DNA from 2 places in the Micromonospora sp. CPCC 205558 genome. Region 1 is predicted to be linked to the other one. Evidence: riboswitches for the same ligand, from Rfam matches in the RefSeq annotation. Region 1 holds a riboswitch; the other holds the start of a gene.
The links. Region 1 has a riboswitch for S-adenosylmethionine ahead of thrC (threonine synthase). Riboswitches for the same ligand answer to the same signal wherever they lie in the genome.
Positions count from the first base shown of each region.

Region 2: another riboswitch for S-adenosylmethionine. It lies ahead of V6U86_RS16670 (ABC transporter substrate-binding protein); the one in region 1 lies ahead of thrC (threonine synthase).

Region 1 covers NZ_JBAKHR010000026.1:79,674-85,153, forward strand. The annotation lists gene V6U86_RS25555 (GNAT family N-acetyltransferase) at 1-648, opposite strand, end outside; gene thrC (threonine synthase) at 884-2,170, opposite strand; SAM riboswitch class I at 2,181-2,316, opposite strand; gene V6U86_RS25565 (DMT family transporter) at 2,384-3,346, opposite strand; gene V6U86_RS25570 (ArsR/SmtB family transcription factor) at 3,438-3,743, shown strand; gene V6U86_RS25575 (DoxX family protein) at 4,127-4,582, opposite strand; gene V6U86_RS25580 (DUF4232 domain-containing protein) at 5,103-5,480, shown strand, end outside.
Region 2 covers NZ_JBAKHR010000012.1:150,078-155,557, forward strand. The annotation lists gene V6U86_RS16650 (BTAD domain-containing putative transcriptional regulator) at 1-122, shown strand, start outside; gene V6U86_RS16655 (Na+/H+ antiporter) at 229-1,803, shown strand; gene V6U86_RS16660 (amino acid ABC transporter ATP-binding protein) at 1,833-2,576, opposite strand; gene V6U86_RS16665 (amino acid ABC transporter permease) at 2,573-3,346, opposite strand; gene V6U86_RS16670 (ABC transporter substrate-binding protein) at 3,386-4,267, opposite strand; SAM riboswitch class IV at 4,539-4,650, opposite strand; gene V6U86_RS16675 (amino acid transporter) at 4,737-5,480, opposite strand, start outside.

The DNA of each region.
Region 1 (5,480 bases):
CTCCCACTGCACGTCGCCCATTGGCGCGTCCATCAGCAACCGGCCGTCGAGGTAGGCGATGTCGGCGACGTACTCCTGCGGGGTCGCCCCCTGCCAGCAGACCGACTGGTAGCCCTCGGCCAGCGGGCGGGCCTCGGCGAGCGCCGCCCGCAGCGCGACCCGGTCGAGCTTGCTGACGTCAAGCCGGCGGCGCACCTCGGCGAGGGCGGGCCGGGCCCCGGTCGCGGCGGCGAACGCGTCGGGGGCCACGCTTCGGGCCGGCCCACCGGGCAGCGCGGAGACAGCCATCCCCACCACGCGCTTGCGGCCGTGCTCGCGCAGCAGGCGTACTCCGTACTCGTGCAGGGCCCGGCCGACTCCCCGGCGGCGCAGCTGGGGATGCACCAGCAGCTCGGCGGTGGCGTTGTCGGTGTTGTCGAGCTGCGGCAGGTCCAGTTGGAGGTAGCCGGCCGGTACGCCGTCCAGTCGGGCCAGCGCCCAGAGTGACTGGGTGCCGGGCATCGGCGTGTGGAACAGCGCGTCGAAGCGGCGCCGGCAGGAGGGCGGGAAGTCCGGCAGGTCGGCGTCGTTGGCCGCCGACCCGATCCGGTACGCCTCGTCGACCGCGGTCCGGTCGGCGCCGTCGAACGACGCGATCGTGATGCTCATGCCGCTGAGGGTGCACCCGGAAAAGCGACCGGGCCAGCGAATTAATCGCTGGCCCGATCGAACGTGGTCGGGAGGGACACTCGCACAACGCCTCCGGCGTTGGGTCGCAAGAACTTCAAAAGTCTTCGGCGAAATGCCCTCCCGCACGGAGCATCTTGCGCCGTCCGGTTCCTGCCGTCAAGTCCGTAGCGGCGGGTTTTCCACACTCACAGCGAAAACCCAGTTACCCGGCGGATCAGCCGAGGAGGCCGGCGTCGCGGGCGGCACGCAGCGAGGGCTTGATGTGGTGGGTCGGCCCGACCTGCCCGGCCACCGCGTCGATGGTCTTCAGACCCTCGCCGGTGTTGAACACGACGGTTTCGGCCGTCGGGTCGAGCCGACCGGACTCGACCAGCTTGCGCAGCACGGCCACGGTCACCCCACCCGCGGTCTCGGCGAAGACCCCGGTGGTACGCGCCAGGTCGCGGATGCCCGCCCGGATCTCGTCGTCGTCGACGTACTCCATCCAGCCACCGGTGCGGCGGACCGCCTCCAGGGCGTAGAGGCCGGCCGCCGGGTCGCCGATGTTGAGCGACTTGGCGATGCCGGTCGGCTTGACCGGGATGATCGTGTCGGTGTCGGCGTGCAGAGCGGTGGCGATCGGGTTGCAGCCGGCGGACTGCGCGCCGAAGACCTTCCAACCGCCGGCCGGCGCCTCGACCAGGCCGATCTCCACCAGCTCGGAGAACGCCTTGTCAATCTTGGTGAGCAGCTCGCCGCTGGCCATCGGAATGACAACCTGCGCCGGGATCCGCCAGCCGAGCTGCTCGGCCACCTCGTATCCCAGGGTCTTGGAGCCCTCCGCGTAGTACGGCCGGACGTTCACGTTGACGAACGCGGTGTCCTCGAATTCGTCGGTTTCCACCAGCTCGCCGCAGAGCCGGTTGACATCGTCGTACGAGCCGTCGATGGCGACCAGCTCGCCGCCGTAGACGGCGGTGGTGATGACCTTGCCCTGCTCCAGGTCGCTGGGGATGAAGACCACCGAGGGCACGCCGGCGCGGGCGGCGTGGGCGGCCACCGAGTTGGCCAGGTTGCCTGTCGACGCGCACGCGAACCGGGTGAAGCCGAGCGCCTTGGCGGCGGTGAGCGCCACCGAGACGACCCGGTCCTTGAACGAGTGGGTGGGGTTGGCGCTGTCGTCCTTGACCCAGAGCGGTGCGGTGATGCCCAGCTCGGCGGCGAGGTGCGGGGCCGCCACCAGTGGGGTCAGCCCCGGGTCGAGGGTGACCCGGCTCGCCGGGTCCTGACCGGCGGGCAGCAGCGCAGCGTACCGCCAGATGTTGTTCGGGCCGGCCTCGATCTGTTCGCGGGTGACGGTGGCCAGTGCGGCGCTGTCGTAGTCGACTTCCAGCGGGCCGAAACACTCGTAACAGGCGTGCTGGGCAGCGAGCGGGTAGCGGGCCGAACAGGCGCGGCAGACCAGGGCGCGGGCCGGGCTGGCAGCGGTGTCGATGCCGGAGGTGACGAGCGTCGACGTCATGTCGAGAGTCCTCTCATCTTTCCCCGCATCGCACGGTGCGGCGGGGACGGAATTGGCACCTGCCCCGCGGGTCGCTCAGCGGTGAGCGCGCGGGGTGGTTGCCGGGGCGTCGTCGGGCCGTATCCCTCAGCCCCTCTGGATGAGGTATTAAGTTGTGCCGTCGAGTCTAGGCAAAGCTGGGCACGGCCTCCAGCGCGGATCCCAGGGAGTGGGTCAGCGGGCGCTCACGGCCGCAGGGTCGGTCACCGCGATCGGGTCCGTTACCGCGCCCGGCCGGGGCAGCGACGCGGTCCGGGGGCGGGCGGCGAGGTTCGCGGCGATCAGGGCGGCGATCGTGATGGCGGCCCCGACCAGCTCGACGGGCTCGGGGCGGTAGCCGCGAACGATCTGCACCGCGAAGGTGGTCACCGGGACCAGGTTCATGAACAGCGCGGCGTTGGCGGCGCCGAGTCGCTGCACGCCGGTGTTCCAGGCCAGGACCGAGATCACGGCGCCCACCAGCACGGCGTACGCCAGCTGCGGGGTGACCGCCACGAGGTCGGCGGCGCCCGGCGCGTGCTGCCAGCCGACGGCGTCGGCGCCGATGCTCAGAGCGAGCATGGCGGCCGTGCCGGCGAGCGCGGTCAGGGTGGTGAAGCGCAGCGGCGACCACTCACCGAACCGGCTGGCACCGTGGGTGTAGATGCCCCAGCCCAGCACCGCTCCGATCATCATCAGCCCGCCGAGACCGAACTGGCCGAGCCCGGCCAGGCTCCCGCGCGTGATCACCAGGCCGACTCCGAGGAGCGCCACCAGGGAGAGGGCCAGCAGGAGCGGCTTCGGGCGTACGCCGTCGCGAGCCCAACGGACGAGCTGGGTGATCACCGGGGTGGTGGCCACGAAGAGTGAGATCTGCTGTGGGGCGGCGTGTTCGAGCGCCAGGTTGGTGAGCAGGTTGAAGCCCGCGAAGCCGACCACTCCGAGCACCAGCACCTCCCGTGCTCGACCACCGTGCCGCAGCGCGCCGGCCCCCTCACGGAACAGCAGGATGGCGACCAGGACGACGGCGGCCAGCAGGTAGCGCGCGGTGGTCAGGTTGAGCGGGTCGACCCGGTTGAGCGCGCTGGCCAGGATCGGGAACATCACGCCCCAGCCGAGCACGGCTACCAGTGGGTAAGCGGTGGCGCGGGATCGCATCGGCAACTCCAATGTTCGAGTATCATCGAACCAACGACACCGACCATAGGGTGTTGTTCGATGATTGTCGAACAAGGGTTACACTGGTCACATGGAGCCGCACGAGCCCGACCTGACCGCCGTACCGGTCACCAGCGTGTTGGCCGCACTCGCCGACGACGTGCGGCTACAGATCGTCCGGGCGCTCGCCGACGGCAGCGAGTCCCCCTGCGGCAGCTTCGACTTCGGCGTCTCCAAGGCGACCCGCAGCCACCACCTCAAGGTGCTGCGTGAGGCCGGCCTGACCCGGACCCGTGCCGCCGGCACGAGCCGACTGGTCCGGCTCCGCCGCGACGAGCTGGACCAGCTCTACCCCGGCCTACTGGACGCGGTCCTCGCCCAACGCCCGCCGGCCTGACGCTCCCGCTGCGGGCTTCCCGCTGCGGCCCTCACGCTTCGGCCGCCGTCACGCTTCGGCCCTCCTGCGTCGTCGCCGCCAGGCACGCTGCGGCCCTCCCGCGTCGTCGCCGCCAGGCACGCTGCGGCCCTCCCGCGTCGTCGCCGCCAGGCACGCTGCGGGGCGGGTAAGACCTGCCCCTCGCGCACGCTATGGAGCTGAATCGTTTACGACATCAGCGCCGAGCCGGAACCCCGATGCGCGAGGGACCCCGGTGCGCGAGCGCAGAGCCGGGACCCCGGTGCGCGGCCCTCGCGAAGCACTCCGAGGGCGGGGAACCCCTGACCGGGCGCGTCACCGGGGCCGCCTCGTCGAGGCCCCGGCGACGCGCGGTACAGGTGCGGTCAAACGACGATCGGGCTGTTGTCAGTCACCGGCGCCGCCGGCACGGACCGAACGTCGCGGCGACGTGCGAGCAGCGTGTCGAACGCCCAAGAACCCGGACCGAGAGCCGCGACCAGCAGGAACGACCAGCAGAAGAGCGCCGACAGCTCACCACCGTTGTGCAACGGCAGCAAACCGTCCGGCTGGTGCACGACGAAGTAGGCGTACGCCATCGAGCCGGATGCGAGAAGAGCGGCGGGTCGGGTGAAGAGACCGGCCAGCACCAGGGCGCCGCAGACCAGCTGGATCAGCGCGGCCCACCAGCCCGGCCAGGCGCCGAGCGCGATGGCCTCACCGGTCATCGGGTTGCCGCCGAACAACCCGAATACCGAGGTCAAGCCGTGCAACGTGAACAGCAGGCCGATCACGATGCGGAACAGGGACAGGGTCGGCCCGCCGAGCCGAGAAGCGTTCATCGGTACCTCCATCGAAGGAATCGGACCCCTTCAATGTGAGGCATGAAAGTATCGACGCTTATAAATTCCTTGTTAGTGGGAAAGTCCCCGGCCGGAATGTACCGGCGTCTAGAGCCTCGCGTCGAGCGCGCACAGCCTCACAGGCACGCCTCTCGGGCCCTTGAGCTGCGAAAAGAAGAAAATTCAAGCCACGCCGACCGCCGTGGGCACGCTCCCACACTGTGGGTACGGGCCGTCCAGCCGCCATAGACGCAGGGCACCCCCGGGCCCCACCCCCCCTTATCGCCTGCCGAAACCCAGGGATATCGCGCGCCGGACGGCGCCGCGCGATCCACGGAGGCGATGTCGCAAACGATTCAGCTCCAAAGGCTCACCAGGAGAGGTCAGCGACCCTCTCGTCTGGCGGTGCAGTGGGGCGAGGGCACGCGGCAGTGCAGTGGGCCAGCGAGGGCGCGCGGCAGTGCAGTGGGCCAGCGAGGGCACGCGGCGGTGCGCTGCCGCGGTGAGCGAGGATCAACGGATGATCCCTCGCGACACCGCAACACGACGCATCAGCGCAACGATCGCGACGGCTCTCGTGCTCGGCGGCTGCACTCCGGACGATCATCGCGGCCAGGGCGGCCCGGACGGCCCACGACCAGCGACCGCGCCCACCCCGACCGCAAGCCCGTCAGAGACCGTCGCCCCGCTGGCCGAGTGCCCGCCGACCGGCGTTCGGATCCGCTCGACCGGCGGGGACGCGGCCATGGGCCTGCGCGCCCTCGGCATCGAGCTGGTCAACTGCGGTGACCGCCCCTACCAGCTGAACGGCTACCCGGTGCTGCACGTGTTCGACGAAGAGCGCGAGCCGATCATGTTGCGGGTGGTCAACGGCGCCAAGGGGATCACTTCAGGCTTC
Region 2 (5,480 bases), on a different contig from region 1:
CCGTCGGCCCGGTGGCCGGGCACCTCGCCGACCTGGCCGCCGCGCTGGGTCGGGACGAGGAGGCGGCCGCGCACCGTCGTACGGCCCGGGCGGTGACCGCCCGCGCCCGTGCCACGGACTGAGCCGCACCCGCGACAACTTGCCGGTTTCGGCCGGAACCCACCGGTCGGTGCGGTCAGATGGAGCCACCGGCGCGTCGGCCGTCGGCCATGGTCCGAGGGGGTAGGCGTGGAGGCGCTCGTCCTGATCGTGGTGCTCGGTGCCACCGTCCTCGTCGGCACCACCCTTGGCGGTCGGTACCGGGTGGCCCCGCCGGTCCTGCTCATCGCGTTGGGCGTGCTGCTCGGGCTCACGCCGCCGCTGTCCGAGGTCACCCTGGAACCGGATCTGGTCCTGCTGATCTTCCTGCCGGCGATCCTGTACCGGGAGAGCCTCACCATCAGCCTGCGCGAGATCCGCGCCAACCTGCCGGTGATCGGGATGCTCGCCGTGGTGCTGGTGGTGCTCACCATGGTCACGGTGTCGTTCACCGCGCAGGCGTTCGGGGTGAACCCCGCCGCCGCCTGGGTGCTCGGCGCGGTCCTCGCGCCGACCGACGCCGCCGCGGTCACCGGCCTGGCCAAGCGGTTGCCCCGCAAGCTGCTCACCACCCTGCACGCGGAGAGCCTGGTCAACGACGGCACCGCGTTGGTGATCTTCGCGGTGGCGGTGGGTCTGCTCAGCCACAGCGCTGAGCCGGGCGTGCTCGGCATCGGCGAGGAGTTCGTCGGCGCCAGCGTCGGCGGGGTGGTCGCCGGTCTGCTGGTGGGGGCCGCCGTGGTGCTGATCCGCAAGCGGCTCGACGATCCGCTGCGTGAGGGCGCGCTCAGCGTGCTGACGCCGTTCGGCGCCTTCCTGCTCGCCGACTCGGTGCACGCCAGTGGTGTGTTGGCGGTGGTGGTCGCCGGCCTGGTCCTGGCCTACGCCGGCCCGCGGGTGATCCGCGCCCGGTCCCGGGTGCTGGCGTACGCGTTCTGGGACCTGTCCACCTTCCTGATCAACGGTGGATTGTTCGTCCTGCTCGGCACGCAGATTCCCCGCGCGGTGCGGGGCATCACCAGCACCTCGACCGGGCGGGCTCTGCTGATCGTGCTGGTGGTGACCCTGGTCGTGATCGGCACCCGGCTCTTCTTCGTCTACCTGACCGCGCAGTTCGCGAGGCTGCGACGGCGTCGCATCATGGACCCGAGCCAGGGGCCGTCGAGCTGGCGGGTGGGGACCGTCGCGGGCTGGTCCGGTTTCCGGGGTGCGGTATCGCTCGCCGCAGCCCTGGCCGTCCCGACGATGACGGTCGATGGTCGACCGGTTGTCGAACGCGATCTGATCATCTTCGTCACCGCGCTGGTGATCGTGCTGATCATGCTGTTCCAGGGCACCACCCTGCCGTTGGTGGTGCGCTGGGCCAGGCTGAGCGGCGACCCGGAACGCGTCGACGAGACCCGGCATGCCCGTCAGCGGGCCGCCGAGGCGGGCCTGGCCGCCCTCCCACAGGTCGCCGCCGAGGTCGGTGCCGAACAGGAGGCGGTCCGTCGGTTGCAGGCCGAGTACCAGCGGCATCTGGAGGACCTCAACGAGGGCGGTGCGAAGACCGCCGAGGAACGTCGGCTGGAGCGGCAGCTGCGCCTTCGCGTCCTCGCCTACAAGCGCCGCGAGGTCACCCGACTGCGCGACAACCGGGAAATCGACGACCTGGTGCTGCTGGAACTTCAGGAGGCGCTGGACAACGAGGAGATCCGGCTGCTGGGGCGCGGGCCGAACGAGTGACAGTCGGTTGCCGGTGCAACCGGCGCGGCTCAGAGCACCTGGTCGAGGAACCGGCGCAGCCGCGGATGCTCGGCCCGCTCGAAGATGGCCTCGGGTGGTCCGGCCTCCAGCACCACGCCCCGGTCCATGAAGGCGACGGTGTCGGCGACCTGCCGGGCGAAGCCCATCTCGTGGGTCACCACCACCATGGTCATCCCGGCGGCGGACAGGTCGGCCATCACCCCGAGGACACCCTTGACCAGCTCCGGGTCGAGCGCCGAGGTCGCCTCGTCGAAGAGCATCACCTCGGGCCGCAGCGCCAGCGCGCGGGCGATCGCCACCCGCTGCTGCTGACCACCGGAGAGCTGCGCCGGCCGGGAACTCGCCTTGCCGGCAAGCCCGACCAGCTCCAACTGGGCCCGGGCGACAGTCTCCGCCTCGTCCTCGCCGAGCTTGCGCAGTCGGCGCAGCGCCAGCGTGACGTTGCGCAGCACACTCATGTGTGGAAAGAGGTTGAACTGCTGGAACACCATGCCCACCCGCTGCCGCAGCGCGTCCGGGTCGTCGCCCAGCACGCTGCGCCCGTCCAGCAGCACGTCGCCCCGGTCCGGTTCGATCAGCCGGTTGATGGTGCGCAGCAGGGTTGACTTGCCCGACCCGGACGGGCCGATGACGCAGGCGGTCGCGCCGCGCGGCACCGAGAGGTCGACGCCGCGCAGCACCCGGTTCGGTCCGAAGGCGAGATGCACGTCGCGTACGTCGAGGCTGACCGAGGTCGTCGTGGCGGTGGTCATCGCCGGTCTCCTTCCGTCGCGGCGTACGACGCGGTGTCGTCGTCGTCCTCGGTCGGCCCGGTGGCCGGCCGACCGTTGCGCAGCCGCCGGTCGATCCAGTTGACGACGTGCGTCAACGGAACGGTCAACGCCAGGTAGCAGAGCCCCGCCAGCAGCAGCGCGGACTCGTTGCCGGTGGTGGCCGCGTAGTCCTGCCCGATCCGGAACAGCTCCCGCTGGCTGGCCACCAGGCCGAGGAAGTAGACCAGGCTGGAGTCCTTGATCAGCGCGATGAGCTGGTTCACCCAGGCTGGCAGCACCCGCCGGATGCCCTGCGGGATGATCACCAGCCGCATCGCGTCGGCCCAGGAGAAGCCGAGCGCCCGGGCGCCCTCCAACTGGGCGGCCTCCACCGACTGGATGCCGGAGCGGAAGATCTCCCCGATGTACGCGGCGGCTATGAGCGACAGCGCCAGGATGCCCAACGGGTAGGGATCCGGCCCCCAGACCTGCATGCCCAGCGGGGCCAGCCCGACGCCGATCAGCAGGATCGTCGCGGCGGCCGGCAGCCCCCGGAACACGTCGGTGTAGACCCGCGCCGGCCAGCGCAACCAGCGGCTGCGGGAGATGCCGGCGACGGCCAGCAGCAGGCCCAGCACCGAGCCGAGCAGGGCGGCGGAGACCGCCAGGATCAGCGTGTTGGGCAACCCGACGGTCAGCATCTCGGGCAGCGCCTCGCGCATCGCGTCCCAGTCGAAGAAGGTTTCCCACAGGGTGCTCAACGGATCCATCGGTCGCCTCTCCTACCGCCCCGCTCGCTCGTCATCGGCTCAGGACGCGGTCGACGCGGACGCCGTCGGCGTGGTCGACGCGGCCGAAACCTTCACCGTGCCGCTGCCCGGCGAGAAGTCCGCCGGGACCGGCCGCCCCGGGTAGTACTGCGCCTGCAACCGGCTCCAGGTGCCATCGGCGATGACCTCGTCGAGGCTCTTGTTCAGCGCCTCGCGCAGCTTGTCGTTCCCCTTGGCCACGGCGTACGCGGTCGGCGCCGGGCTGAGCTGCTTGGCCGCCACGGTGATCTTGCCGTTGCTGTCGGTCGCCGACTTCTCGCCGATCTCCGCCGGGGCGATCCACGCGTCGGCGGTGCCCGCCTTGAGCTGGTTGATCGCGCCGTTGTAGTCCGGCACCCGCACCGGGTTCAGCTGCTTGCCGGTGGCGTAGTCGTCCTGGACGGTTCCCTGCACCACCACGACCCGCTTGCCGGTGAGCTGGTCGAAGCTGGTGATCGGCGAGCCGGCCGGGACGTCCAGGCCGAAGTAGCCGAAGTCGTAGCCGTTGCCGAAGTCGACTGTCTTCTTACGTGCCTCGGTGATGGTGATCGAGGAGCTGCCGACGTCGAACTTGCGGTTGTTGACCTGGCTGAGCAGCGCGGAGAAGTCGGTGCCGACGAACTCGACCTTCAGGCCGAGCTTGCCGGCCACGGCGGTCAGCAGGTCGTTGTCGAAGCCGGTGAACTTGCCGTCCTTGAGGTACACGTTCGGCGGGGCGTCGGTCAGCGTGCCGGCACGCAACACGCCCGGCTGGGCCAGGCCGTACGGGTTGGCGGTGGCGTCGGACGAGCTGTCGTCGCCGCAGGCGGTGAGGGCGGTGGCGGCCAGGATCGTCGCCGCCCCCAGGGCGGCGGCACGGGTCAGGGCAGGAAGGAATCGCACGGTGTCTCCGAAGGGTGTGTCTCGGCGGGCACGGGCGTGCGCCACCGACGGCACGCCCGATGGGCGTACCGGTGGGAAGGAGTGCGGGAAGGGGGGTGCTAGAGCGCGGTGCCGCGACGACAGGCGGCGCTGCACATTCGCATCATGTCCACGTGCCGTCGCCGGGTCAGTGCGGGCGAGGGTCGACCGGTGCGGGAGTCCGCGACGTCGATCGGTGGGACGGTGCTGAGGATGCGCATGGTTCTCCCGGGTCTGTGCTGACCTGGGTGCCAGGCCACGCTTGCACCGACGTCGTGCCGGTGCCTGGTCTTCACCCGGGGCACCCCACCGCGGAGGAGGGTTGCCGGCCAGCGAGCCGGGGCTTCGCGCTGGCGCTCATGACCTGCGCCGAGGCTAGCAGCACCAAGGGGTGGGCCGTCCAGTCGTTATGACCACGCTCACCGTGCCCGACGGCCGGCCCGCGCGCAGGTCAGCCGGCGTGCACGTGCGGTCGACGGTGCGGGTCGGGCTCCTGGCGGCGCAGGATCTCCCGGGTCACCGAGGCGATGGCGCCCTGCCCGAACGCCAGGTAGCGCAGGAAGTTGCGAACCGGGCCGCCCTCGGACCACTCGAAGTAGATGTGGGGTCGCCGACGGGTGCGGTCGCGGATCTCCAACAGCAGGGCGGCGAGCGCGGTGGGGACCGACGAGCTGGCCAGGCTGAGCACCGGACAGCGGCCGTCGACCACGCTGCCGCGGACCAGCAACTCGGTCTCGAAATCGGACGGGTCGGTGACCGTGACCTCGACGAAGATGACGTCGCTGTCGTCGGGAAAGTCGTTGTCCGCCATGGTCTGGGCCAGCTTGGCGCGGTACTCCGCCTCGTCGCGCCGGTCAGGTTCGTGTGCGATGAGGCGGATCCGCCGGCCGGCGCGTTCGTCGATCATCCGGGCCGCGGCGGGGTCCAGCTCGACGTGATCGACGCGCAGCTCGTAGGCCCGCATCAGCCGGGACAGCATCGACACCAGAATGATCCCGCCGATGAAACAGGCCGCGATCTTGACGCCGCTGGGCCGCTCCACCACGTTCGCCACAGTGGTGTAGACGAAGGCCACCGTGACGACTCCGAAGGCGATGGTGCGACCACGCTGACGCTGACGCAGCGCGGCGAGCGTCACCGCCGTCGCGGCCGAGGTGATCAACACCAGCACCCCGGTGGCGTACGCGCCGCCCTG